Regions from separate parts of the Brevibacillus sp. MS2.2 genome, predicted to be linked through region 2. Evidence: riboswitches for the same ligand, from Rfam matches in the RefSeq annotation. Region 2 holds a riboswitch; each other region holds the start of a gene.
The links. A riboswitch is a leader RNA that binds a small molecule or an ion and turns the genes downstream of it on or off. The one in region 2 is predicted to bind cyclic di-AMP.
Positions count from the first base shown of each region.

Region 1 (4,134 bases), on a different contig from region 2:
TTTGAGGTCACTTTGCTTGGCAGAATCGCCACGGTTTGATGCGGAGGGAGAAGGCATTTTCAAATTATAGGCGCGTGATGTTTTGCTGTAGATGGTGTTCCCATTGGCATCCTTCACGAGCATGCGGTACATCACGTCGTCTGGCAACTGCTTTTCAAGCTCCAAACGCTCGATGGGGTCCTTGAAATTACTGACGAGAAGCAATTGATTGAGCATGACCTTCTCAGCGGCTTCCTTCTCAGCCTGGTACTGATTATGCCGATCATTTTTGAGTTGAGCGACAATAATGTCTTGAAAAACAAATTTAAACAACAAGATGTTGAGTGTGATCAAGGCAATGAAGGAGAGAAAAATTTTATTGCGTAAGCTCATTTAAAGCTTCTCCCCGATAAATACGTAGCCTGTCCCCCATTGTGTTTTAATGAACTGACGCTCTGTTTCCAACTTTTCACGGAGGTTTTTGATATGGACGGTCACTGTATTGAGCGAGCCATAACCATATCCCCAGACACGGTCATAGATTTGCTCTCTTGTAAAGACGATGCCGGCATTTTCTGCGAGGAATGTGAGCAGTTGAAATTCTTTTGTCGAGAGCTCAATCTTTTGATTACATACATAAACGGAATACGTTTCTTTATGAATTTCTAGGTCCTTGAATTTCAAAACGGTAATCGGAGAAGAGGCCGTTTCCTTCTCAGGCTGCTCTTCCGTATGCTTGCGAATGCGCTCATAGCGGCGCAGGTGAGCACGAATGCGAGCGAGCAGCTCTTCTGTATCAAAGGGCTTCGTGATGTAATCGTCTGCACCGATTTCGAAGCCAACTACCTTATCTACCGCTTTTCCTTTTGCACTGAGAAACAGTATAGGCAAATCCCACTCACGGCGAATTTGAGAACAGAGCTCGTAGCCACTCATGTTGGGCATCATAATATCCAAAAGGATCAGGTTGGGTCGGTCTCCTTGGCTGAGCAGGGAGAGTGCATCTTCTCCGCTCTCTGCGGAGGAAACGGTGAAGCCCTCGTTCTCCAAAATGTCTTCTAGCAGTTCAATAATCTCCAGATTGTCATCGACAATTAAAATGTGATCTTTCACCGGAACAACCCCCAGTTACTTCTATTAATAAGGAATACCATTCAAAGAATGGGTCTTGTCTATCATAACATGCTTTGACCTGATCAGGGGAAGAAACCCCGTAAGTTATTAAGTTGTTCGAATATATGGGGGTACATCTTTAGACCAGGTACTAAATTTCGTCAGAAAAAGCCAGAGACGGAGTGTCCCTGGCTTTTATTATTTTGCCGAACGACTATTTTTGAGCTGGTTTTTCCGGCAACGATGCAGCTTGCACCGCTTTTTCCTTTTTCGGAGTTTCTGCTTTCGCTAGAACAGGAACGCTGAGACGCTTGGCGCCTACATACCGCTTGCTCCAGTAGTATGGATCGTTCAACTTGGTGTTGACGACTCCACGACCAGATTCCGAGTGCACGAATGTGCCGTCTCCAATGTAGATACCCACGTGAGAAATGCTGCGACCGTTCGTATTGAAGAACACGAGATCGCCTGGCTGCAAATCTTTTCTGGCTACCTCTGTACCTAATTCGTACTGGGAAGCAGAATTGTGAGGCAGGTCTACACCTAACGCATCAAATACGTAGCGCGTGAAACCGGAGCAGTCAAAGCCCTTTTTGGACGAGCCGGAAGATTTGTAAGGGGTACCGTACAAGTCGCTGACTACTTCACTGAGAGAATTCTCCTCAGCAGCCTGTGCAGCGCCTGCCCCCATAGCAAGCAATCCAGCCATAAATAAAGATAAAACCACCTTGCGCAAAAGAAACTGCTCCCTTCGTGAGCCTACGAGGTTAGCTGAAGGGTTCGGTCGAAAGGACGCCCTAGGCTGCTAGGAGTAGCAACCATTCACCCCAAAAACGTGGTTCCCCCGTTTCCGCCAAGCGGAATTCGGCTATTTTTCGATGTTTTTTTACACGCACTCTTACGAAGATTCTACGCGAGTCCTTTTTTTCCTTCTTTTTATCTGTTCGTTCACATATTCGTCACAAAAATACCGTCAAATGCTGTAACGTTTTCGTTCGACAGTGCAAGCCGCCGTTCGACGCGGGCTGGTTCTGCCTTGTGGGACAGCTCGTCCGATTAGGGCAGGAAATTGTCTCCGTCCAAGGACGGAGGGAAAAACCAACCGCACGCCCGTTATGGGAAGCCTATACCGAGGGCTACAATAAGGGCATAACGTTCCACAAGCACCACATGCAAAACGAATGGAGGTAAGCGAGTAATGAGCGAACGGTCTGGCAAAGTTCTACTCGGGCTGGTTCTGCTGCTAGTCGGTGGGTTGGTTCTACTAGATCTGGTGGGTATCGATATCGGAGACTTGCTCGGGTTCATCATTCCCGGTGTGATCATGATATACGGTGCCAAAAAGATTATGGGACAAACCGGTTCACGCTTTTGGGGAATCCTGGTCTTCCTATTCGGGTTCCTGATGTTGATTGGCAAGCTTGACCTACTATTTCACGCACTTCTGGCCATTGGGGTGATTTATCTGGGATATCGCTTACTGCGTCCCAGCCAAGAACCTAAACAAGCTCCACCTGCTTGGGAGCGTGAATGGGCCCAAAAAGTATTAAAGGAAGATACGCTAGACGCTTGGGAGAAAAACGTAACCAAACGGTCATAACCGTTTTGGTAACCGCAATAACACTGTGTCGCAAGAGTCTTTTGGATGAACAATATGATGTGATATGATGAGGAGGAAAAAATAATGAGTATCTTTAAACGTTTGCGTGACCTGACAGTAGCTTCGGTAAATGATGCATTGGATTCAATGGAAGATCCGGTAGTAATGCTGAATCAATATATGCGTGACATGGAAGTAGAAATCGGACAAGTTGAAGTAGCGGTTGCCCGTCAGGTTGCACTGGAAAAGAAATTCCGCCAGCAATTGGACGAAGCCAATGCTCTGATCGAAAAACGCGATCGTCAAGTCAAGCTCGCCTTGACTGAGGGAGAAGATGAGTTGGCTCGTCGAGCACTCGCTGACAAGAAGCAGTACGAAGGCCGTGCAGCGGAATATGAAGCTCTCTACCTGTCAGCATCCGAGGCAGCTACGCAAATGCGCGAGAAGCTGGCTGAGCTGAAGGAAGAGTTCTATAAAATGCGTGCGAAAAGGTTCACACTGATGGCACGTGCACAAGTAGCTCGTACACAAAAGCAAGTGAATCAAGCAGTTGTCGGTATCGGCAATCAGTCCGCAGGCCGTGGCTTCGCCCGCATGGAAGAGAAAGTCATGCGCATGGAAGCAGAAGCGCAAATGAGTGGACAATGGCGCCAAACGAACCGCGCTTGGGAGAACGCTTTGTCTGACCTGGAAAAGGATGATCTCGATGCAGAACTTGCCAGCATCAAAGCATCCATCAATGAAGTGAAAACACCGGTAGCTAAACCAGTACAATCCTAATTCGACAGGAACTGGGGGACTGGGTGTAGAATAGATTGTGTCAATTCGGCAGCCTGTGTATATCAGGCTGCTTTTCCCCTAGGAGGTACGATTCTTGCAGGACTTCTTGGTCTTTTTGCGACGGTTTATCGCTGAGCCTGGACGCGTCGGTAGTATAATCCCTAGCTCTCGTTTTTTATGTGAGCAAATGTTGAAAAGCGTCGATTGGGCTTCAACCGATGTGATCCTGGAGCTGGGACCTGGTACAGGGGCATTTACCCAAACGATCTATCAGCGCTTGCGTCCCGGCACACAGTACGTGCTTGTGGAACGAGATTCCCATTTTCGCTCTATGCTTCAATCACGTTTTCCCGATCTTCCTGTCAGGGAGGAAGCGACTAAACTTAGGTCTTACTTGGAGGAGCAGAACCTTGCAGGTGCAGATGTCATTATCTCAGGTCTGCCATTCGCCAATTTTCCACAAGAGCTGCGGGCAGCAATTCTGGACGAAGTTCAATCTGTACTGAAGCCAGGGGGCCTATTTATTACATTCCAATATTCGCTACAACTCCAAGCTGAGTTGCAGGATCGTTTTCCCCGGGTCAAGATCGACTTTACCCTGTTGAACATTCCGCCTGCATTCATCTATACCTGTCGTAATGGTCAAAGTGAAAACGATCAGC
Region 1 is NZ_JABSUZ010000035.1:49,749-53,882, reverse strand. Features, by position in the region: gene HP568_RS24280 (sensor histidine kinase) at 1-372, opposite strand, end outside; gene HP568_RS24275 (response regulator transcription factor) at 373-1,092, opposite strand; gene HP568_RS24270 (C40 family peptidase) at 1,307-1,828, opposite strand; cyclic di-AMP (ydaO/yuaA leader) riboswitch at 1,833-1,972, opposite strand; gene HP568_RS24265 (LiaF transmembrane domain-containing protein) at 2,291-2,692, shown strand; gene HP568_RS24260 (PspA/IM30 family protein) at 2,777-3,472, shown strand; gene HP568_RS24255 (class I SAM-dependent methyltransferase) at 3,567-4,134, shown strand, end outside.
Region 1: it holds a riboswitch for cyclic di-AMP, as region 2 does, so the genes downstream of both, HP568_RS24270 (C40 family peptidase) here and HP568_RS12365 (quaternary amine ABC transporter ATP-binding protein) in region 2, are expected to answer to the same signal.

Region 2 (4,134 bases):
AATCTCAGAATCCCATGCTACATAAGCGAGAGTTAGTTTCTCTTTTTGGACAGGTTTAATACCCTCCACCCATTTCCCTACTTTGGCTTCGTTGTTTTTTACCCATTCCGCAGCAGCTACTTCCGGATCTTTTCCGTCCATCATTTGGACCATGACTGACTCCATATCGGCTGGCTCCCACCAGAACTTATCCAAGAATTGATAGGCAGCAGGCTGATCCTCTTTCAGCCCTTTGCGCACGATGGTATGGATTTGTTCCGCTCCGCCAAAGCCGTTCTTTGGGTCCGCCAAGTATTTCAAATCCATCTTTTTAAATATCCAATGCGGCGTCCAGCCCGTAATGATAATCGGTTCCTTCGCTTCGTATGCCTTGATCAAAGCTGCTGTCATCGCTGCGTCTGAGCCTTCAACAAGCTGCCATTTATCCAAGCCATACAGATTCATGACTTCCTCTGTCTTCACCATCGAGCCTGCTCCTGCGTCGATTCCGATGATTTTGTAGTCGAGCTTTTCTCCTAGCGCGTTGTCCGATGTCTCAGAAGGAATCGGACCGATCACCGTTGCTGTCGGTATTGCTGTGTTTGTGTTTTGGCTGGAGCAGCCTGCGAGCCAAGCTGTCGCTCCCATCATCACTACCAGTAAAGCTGGAACCATTTTGTTCATCATGTATTTCTCTCCTTTTTTCCCGCATGTTGAGTAAGCCGATCCAAGATGATAGCGATGATCACGATGGATAGCCCCGCCTCGAATCCTCTTCCTATATCCACTTGTGATACCGCGCGATATACGTCTGCGCCCAAACCTTTCGCCCCGATCATAGCCGCTATGACCACCATCGACAGGGCGAGCATGATGCACTGATTGACTCCCGCCAAGATTGTCGATTTCGCATAAGGCAGTTGTACTTTTACGAGCTTTTGCCAGCCAGTTGCACCAAAGGCGTCCGCTGCTTCCTCCATTTCCGCTGGGACCTGACGTATGCCTAAGTTCGTGAGACGCACGATTGGCGGCAAAGCAAAAATAACGGAGGCAATAACTCCCGGCACCTCGCCCAAGCCGAAGAAAAAGATCGCAGGAATCAAATAAACGAACGCTGGCATCGTCTGCATCAGATCCAGTACTGGCGTGACCAGTTTGCGAAACGTATCATGTCTCGCGCAAAGAATGCCCACCGGAATCCCGATGGCGATCGAAATCATGGTGGCAGTGAGGACGAGTCCCAATGTCTCGATCGTTTCATCCCAGTACCCCAAGTTGTGGATGAGAGAAAGTCCGATAACAGTAAAGACCATGGACGCTCTCCCTGCAAAAACCCACGCAGCGGCCCCTAGCAGCAAGATGAGAATCAGCGAGGGTATCTCTGCCAAAACCGTGGAACAGTAAGTCACCATCGTGGAAATGACGATAGACACTGGATCAAACAATACCCCTTTGTACTGGCCCAGCACCTCCACAAACCCTTCCATCCATTCGCCAATCGGCAGCTTAGGTACGGCGTCCATCACTCATCACCTCTGCTCTCTGGTGCTCTTGAACATTGACTTTGCCTACCAGCCCGCCTAGTACCGCTCCTTTTACGATGACACCCAACAAACGCTGCTGCTCGCCCACTACAGCAATCGGGACGTGAAGGTCTGCCATCATCGGGAACAAACTGTGCAGACGTGCGTCAGGTGAAACGGTAGGGAGGTCGGTTTTCATAATCGTCTCCAGCGAATCTCCCGTACCAATCGCAAGTGATACGTCATACGCCGTAATCAAGCCGAGCAGTGTGCGCTTTTTGTCCACGACGTACAAGCTGGAAACGCCGTTATCCATCATGAGTTGCAGCGCCACTCGCGCCCCTTTGTCAGGGGTGATTGCTTCTGCCCGTTTCATCACATTTTCAGCAATGAGCACCCTGGACAGGTCCGCATCCTCCACGAACTTCCGCACGAATTCATCCGCTGGGTCTGCCATGATTTCTTCCGGGCGGCCGATCTGAATGATCTGTCCGTCTTTCATAAAGGCAATCCGATCGCCCAGCCGCAACGCCTCGTGCAAGTCGTGTGTAATGAACAGGATCGTCTTTTTCATCGTCATCTGAAGCTCCAGCAGCTCATCCTGCATATCTTTTCGAATGAGCGGGTCTAGTGCACTGAACGCTTCGTCCATCAAGAGAATATCGGGATGATTAGCCAACGCCCGTGCCAATCCGACCCGCTGGCGCATCCCTCCACTCAATTGATTCGGGTACGCATTTTCCCACTCGGTTAATTCAACGAGCGCGAGTGCTTCCCGTGCTTTTTCTTGCCGGAGCCCTAGTGGTACTTGTTGAATCTCTAATCCAAACTCGACGTTTTCTCGTACCGTCCTCTGCGGAAACAGGGCGAAATTTTGAAAAACCATTCCGAGCTTCTTCCTCCGCACCTCGCGCAAATCTGTCGCCTTCATGTCCACGATCTCTTCCCCATCGATCTCGATGCTTCCGCTTGTTGGGTCAATCAGTCGATTGCACAGTCGGATTAAGGTTGATTTGCCGCTGCCGGACAGGCCCATGATGACGAAGATTTCACCTTCCTCGACTTCAAAGCTGACCTGATTTACCCCGATAGACTGGCCCGTTTGCTTGTAAATTTGTTCTTTCGTACGTCCTTCCGCCAGCAGCTTCAAGGCCAGCTCGGGCTGCTTGCCGAACACTTTTGTCAGTTGATGGACTTTCATTTTGGGCATGGTATCCCCATCCTTCGTTTTTTGTAAATGAAAAAAGCCCGCGAAGTTTCCACACTCCAGCAAAACCAAGGCACGCTTGATTTTTACTCGTGTTGAAAATCCGCAGGCTTACGTAATACCTGGCATCCATTTTCAGGACTCCCTGTACTCTGTCTTCCTGATTTCGATTGTCAGCGGTTTATGTCGTACCAACTGCCTCCCAGCGATCCACACCCTTTCCTTCACGTCTGTATCGCGTAAGCTGCTCATCGGTATTTCCATAAAAAATAGGCCGATCCATCCTTTTTCTCCAGAACAAAGGTCCCAAAGAAAAAGCCTGCATCGGCCTATCACACGCCCGCAAGGAATTCCCTTGTTGCGCATTAAATGCCTAGACTTTATCCATCCATGACCTTCCCTGCTTTGGCCGACGAGGTTAGCTGACGGGTAGGATGGCAGAGAAGACATTTTCTCATCCCTCCTGATCACTCAGGATTAACCCCAAAAGATTGGTTCCCCCGCTTCCGAGAATCTCGGAACTAGGCCGTATGTGTTTTGTAGCTTGATTGTGATTTGATTATACGCTCGCTTCCAGTTATTGTGAACGTTTGTTTAGCACAGTTTTAACCAGACTTTGTCTTTCTTTATGAGTCGGATTGGATTAGCTCTCGGTTGCTCATTGAATCAAGGTATTAGTGCGTTATTCTCGCTGTTGTGGTGGGAGGAAACAGGAGAAAACGCTCAGCTTCTTGGAACCCCTGCGCGGGAGCATAGGGTGCCCGGCTCCGTGAAAAAAAGCGAAACCGCGTCCAAAGTAGTCCATCAGGATGTGGCTCAGAGGTGGACGCTAAAGGCAGTTTCTCTTTTTTTCACTGCGCCTCGGTAGGTGTGTCCAAAGATCTTCGCTTATTTCTCCTGTTTCCTCTACGAGCTGTTGGGGTTCTACATGCTTTTTAAAAGACAGCTTGAATGCTGCTTTCAAAAGGTAGTAAAAAGCTGCTTGGGAAGAAGAACATTTCCAGTCCTAGCGCCTCTGGAGCCCTACCTAGCGGAGAAATGAATGGCGGGGGTTTTCAGCTTTTATCACATACAAAAACGTTGTAACGTTTTCAGTTTTGAAGCGCTCCCGACATTCATTTCGGAGCGGACAGTCTAACCCCTTGCGGGGCGTAGGCCGAAGCGTAGACTGGAAATGGGGCTTCTTCCCCTCCACTACAGCCACTTTTATCTCAACACCAAAAAGCCCCTGCCTCAATGAATCAGGCAGGAGCTTTGCTTTTCAAAGACACGATGCTTAAACGACGTCGTAGCCTTGGTCTTCGATTGCTTCTTTTACTGCATCGAGAGTCAAGTTACCCTCGTTGTAGGAAACCTCAACCTTTTTTTCAGCCAGGTTTACTTTGCCTTCTGCACCCAGTTCTTTCAATGTGTTCTCGATGCGCG
Region 2 is NZ_JABSUZ010000011.1:23,344-27,477, reverse strand. Features, by position in the region: gene HP568_RS12375 (glycine betaine ABC transporter substrate-binding protein) at 1-666, opposite strand, end outside; gene HP568_RS12370 (ABC transporter permease) at 663-1,502, opposite strand; gene HP568_RS12365 (quaternary amine ABC transporter ATP-binding protein) at 1,486-2,712, opposite strand; cyclic di-AMP (ydaO/yuaA leader) riboswitch at 3,101-3,247, opposite strand; gene HP568_RS12355 (copper ion binding protein) at 3,986-4,134, opposite strand, start outside.

Region 3 (4,134 bases), on a different contig from region 2:
TCAGAAAAAAGGGAAGACTATGCTCATACAAAACAAACAAGGAACCCATCTTGGAACGCACTGGAATTTATCAAGTCAGCTCAAGCAGACGTGCTCATCGAGGCAGGTCCATCTGAAAAAGAGGGAGGACCCGGTCTTACTTATATTCGTCATGCATTAGAAAATGCTATACATGCAATCGCGATTTCAAAAGGTGCGCTCGTTGTCGATTATGCTGGATTAGCCGCTCTAGCCAAAAAACATGGCGTCGCGTTGAAAGTGAGTGGAGCAACAGCAGCAGCTCTACCGACAATCGATCTATTGCAGTATAACTTGGCAGGTTGTGAAATAAAACGAGTCGAAGGCATTTTTACGGGAACGACGAACTTCGTGCTTACAAAAATGATGGAAGAGGGGCTCAGTTGTGCGGAAGCAGTCGAGCTCGCTCAGAAGATGGGGATTGCCGAACCGGACCCTTCGTACGATATCGATGGTTGGGATACTGCTTCGAAGCTCACGATCTTGGCAAACGCTGCTTTTGGCATGCAAGTAAATCTGACCGATATCACACGCGCAAGTATTCGCGAAATAACCTCGTTACAAATGGAGACGTGGAAAAAGCATACGAAGATTCCCAAGCTGATCGGAAGCATCCAAAAGGAAGCGAATGGCACGCATTCTGTAGCAGTGGAGCTGTGTGCAGTGGATTATACTCATCCATTTGCTTCTGTATCAGGTACGACCAAAGCGATACGGGTTGAAACAGATGTCATGGGGGATTTATTAGTCGTTGGAGGAAAATCAGATCCTGTAGCGGCAGCAGCGGCTGCCTTAAAAGACCTTGAACATATTATTAGCAGATAGGCTCATTTGCATGTGCTTCCAATGTTCCTTAGGAATGAGCCGTTTACAACCGCGAGCATACTAGGGATGCACCACAAAAAACGGCAAGGGGGCTATACGGATGAACCAATCGTCTGATGTCAATGCCGAGCTGCAGCAAGTATCTGCTTACCCAACCAAGCAAAAAATGTATCAAAAGGACGTCGCTTTGGTAAATGAGCAGGATAGCTGCTGTTGTACCCCCAAAAAGCAGGCATCCGAAGCACAGCAGGAATAATGCCTACACGAAAAAGCCGGGTCTCGTTTAAGAGACACCGGCTTTTCGTTTCGTGCAAAGCGTTCTATCCGATAAATTCTTGTACCCAGTAACCATTTATGAAGCCTACACCGATTTTTGTGAACGCAGGGTTCATAATGTTTTGGCGGTGGCCTTCACTGTTCATCCATTGTTGCATAACTTCTTGTGGACTCTGTTGACCCATGGCGATATTCTCACCTGCAGTCGAGTACTGAATGCCATACTGCTTCATCATGTCAAATGGGGAACCGTACGTTGGGCTGTTGTGGTCAAAATAGTTGTTAGCAGACATATCTTGTGCTTTTGCCAACGCTACTTTGGACAGTGCTGCGTCCATTTCAACAGGCTTGAGACCTGCTTTTGCACGCTCTTGGTTCACCAAATCCAGGACTTGTTTCGCAAAATCACCCGTTTTTGCATCTTCAGCCTGATTTACTGGAGCGGAAGGCTGAGTGACATTCTTGCTAGGTTGTGCTGGTGCTGGTTGAACTGGAGCTTGTTGTACGGGTGCTGGTTGAAAAGATCCTGGTTGAATTGGGCATGGTTGTACAGGGGTAGCTTGTCCTTGCTTAACAGGTTGCATTGGCTGTACTGCTTGTGGTTGGCCAGGAACAAAGCCTTGCTTTTGGAAAAAGTTAAAGAACTGTTGTGCATTTGGTGCTTGTTGGAATTGTCCCATATTTTGACCCGCATTGAATTGGAATTGTCCGTTCTTCAATGGGCAGTTAGATGCTGCGGAAGCAGAAGAAGCAAACCCTGTCAAAGCCAAGCCCAGACCAAGAGTCATCGCGATTGTAACAGAACCAAAACGTTTCATAAAACAAATCTCTCCTTTTTTTGGCCTACGAGGTTAGTTGTCGGATTCGGATTGAGGAAACAACCCTACGCCAGTTCGGCGATTCACCCCAATGTGGAGTATCTCATCCACAAAAAAGTCCCCCGCACTTCCTTTTCAAGAGGAAGTCTCGGCTTATTTCGTTTGGCATGAACAACAATATCAGACAATCCCAATCGAAATAAAGGAGTAATATATGGCAAATAGCTAGAATCGTTGATAAATTAGGCTCATTTCGCTTCGTTTGATTGTTCCTTCCATGCGGTTAAGCCGCCTTCCAATGCATTTGCTTGAAAACCATGCTCACGAAGAAGAGCGGCCGCTTTTTGAGCTTTGTTACCTGTTGTACATAGGGTAACAATCTGTACATTTTTCGCAAGTTTCTCGGTTTCTTCATCGAACGGTTTGTCCTGTTCTTTCATTAAAAGATACGGGACGTTACGTGTCGATGCGTTTTCATGAACGAGGCTGCCGGAAATAAATTTTTCGGCATCGCGTACATCCAATAAAAGGACGGGCACTTTCTTTTGAAGCAATTCAGATAATTGAATGGTTGTCAAAGTATGATTTTGCAAATAAATCCCTCCCAATGCTATTGTAACAGAGTACCGCCTTCCCAGTATAAGGGTGAACGGTTGCTTTTATTGGACAACCATGGTAGAATGAGGTTGCTACTTGAAAAATTGATACCTAATCATTCATCGAGGTGTATTTGTATGCTGATGGATAACATTTTTGAATCCCCGATTCACACTGGCGCGGTCATCGGAGCCGCAAGGATGGAAGAGAGGAAGGGCTTTCATTGTTTTAGGTTTTCAAAAGGTTTAGTTTTTAATTTTGCAGTTCCGTCCTATGACATTCGTATATTGGCTGAGTAGGTAAAATTCACATATCATGAAGGCGTACCATAGCACATGATTTGGTATTTCTTCATGATATGTGAGCTTTATTTGCTTCGGTAAATATGACTAGCATATTCAAATTGAATTTTTGGAGGTTTTTTTAGATGCAAACGAACGGAACAGTAAAATGGTTTAACGCAGAAAAAGGTTTCGGTTTCATTCAAGTAGAAGGCGGAGACGATGTATTCGTACACTTCAGCGCAATCCAAGGTGACGGTTTCAAAACTTTGGACGAAGGTCAAAAAGTTCAATTCAACATCGTTCAAGGCAACCGTGGCCCACAAGCTGAGAACGTAGTAAAACTGTAAGTCTCCTTTTAAAAGAAGCTGTCCTTTCGAGGGCAGTTTTTTTTGTCGTGGTCGTTGGTCGTAGAAGCCAAAAAGGCGTTGGAATCGTCCCCAGCGCCTTTTCTTGCATGCGAATGGATTAAAAAAGGAACTATGGCCTCCCACCATAATTCCTCATTTTCTTCCTACAAGATCATTAGATACAAGTTTCGATTTCGACAGTTTGGAATTGACTGTCAAGAACTGAAAGACCAACAACTTGACCGCCGCCGATAGAAGTACGGCCATAAGTGGTGAGAAGGACATTTTCATTGTTTTCTGCTACGGTAAGGCGCACTTCATAGTGGAAAGAAGCGGGGACCAGCGCATTAAAAGCAGTGCGAGTATTCGCAGGGATAAATTGCGTGATGTCAAGCAAGGTGCTAACTGGATTCGTTTGCGTAACTGCGTTACCCCAGTTCAATACTTGCACACGTACTTCAACCTCTTCTGTGTTCAGATTTACCAGGTCGAGGTGAGCGGTGAGAGCACGGGCGAGGTTGTTTTGCAAAATACCAGTTGTTCTCACAGTATTTCTTCTTGGGCGACTGTGACTTCTTCTTTCTGTATTACCTTGATCGTCGTCGTGTTCGATTTCAGACATCCATGTTCACTCCATTCTTGTGTAATCTAGTGGGACAATAATACGATATTGTTTCTTGTCTTATTTTGTAACGGCGAACGTAAGGGTACGAGTAACTATTTTGGATAGAGGATGGTGGAGATTTTGGGAGAAGTACCTGTATGCAAACAACTAGATTACACGGCACGATTTGATTGGGGATATGAAGGGGTGGAACATGTCGGAGCTGCATCGGATATGATCGTTATTATCGATGTGCTTTCCTTCAGCACGTGTGTCGATATCGTAACGGGACGTGGAGGTATTGTCTATCCTTATCAGGTAAAGGATGAGTCAGCCCTAACATTCGCGAAACAAAAAGCGGCGCT
Region 3 is NZ_JABSUZ010000023.1:63,635-67,768, forward strand. Features, by position in the region: gene HP568_RS19755 (homoserine dehydrogenase) at 1-843, shown strand, start outside; gene HP568_RS19760 (hypothetical protein) at 944-1,099, shown strand; gene HP568_RS19765 (CAP domain-containing protein) at 1,164-1,937, opposite strand; cyclic di-AMP (ydaO/yuaA leader) riboswitch at 1,945-2,101, opposite strand; gene HP568_RS19770 (rhodanese-like domain-containing protein) at 2,186-2,530, opposite strand; gene HP568_RS19775 (cold-shock protein) at 2,962-3,165, shown strand; gene HP568_RS19780 (hypothetical protein) at 3,341-3,712, opposite strand; gene HP568_RS19785 (2-phosphosulfolactate phosphatase) at 3,899-4,134, shown strand, end outside.
Region 3: it holds a riboswitch for cyclic di-AMP, as region 2 does, so the genes downstream of both, HP568_RS19765 (CAP domain-containing protein) here and HP568_RS12365 (quaternary amine ABC transporter ATP-binding protein) in region 2, are expected to answer to the same signal.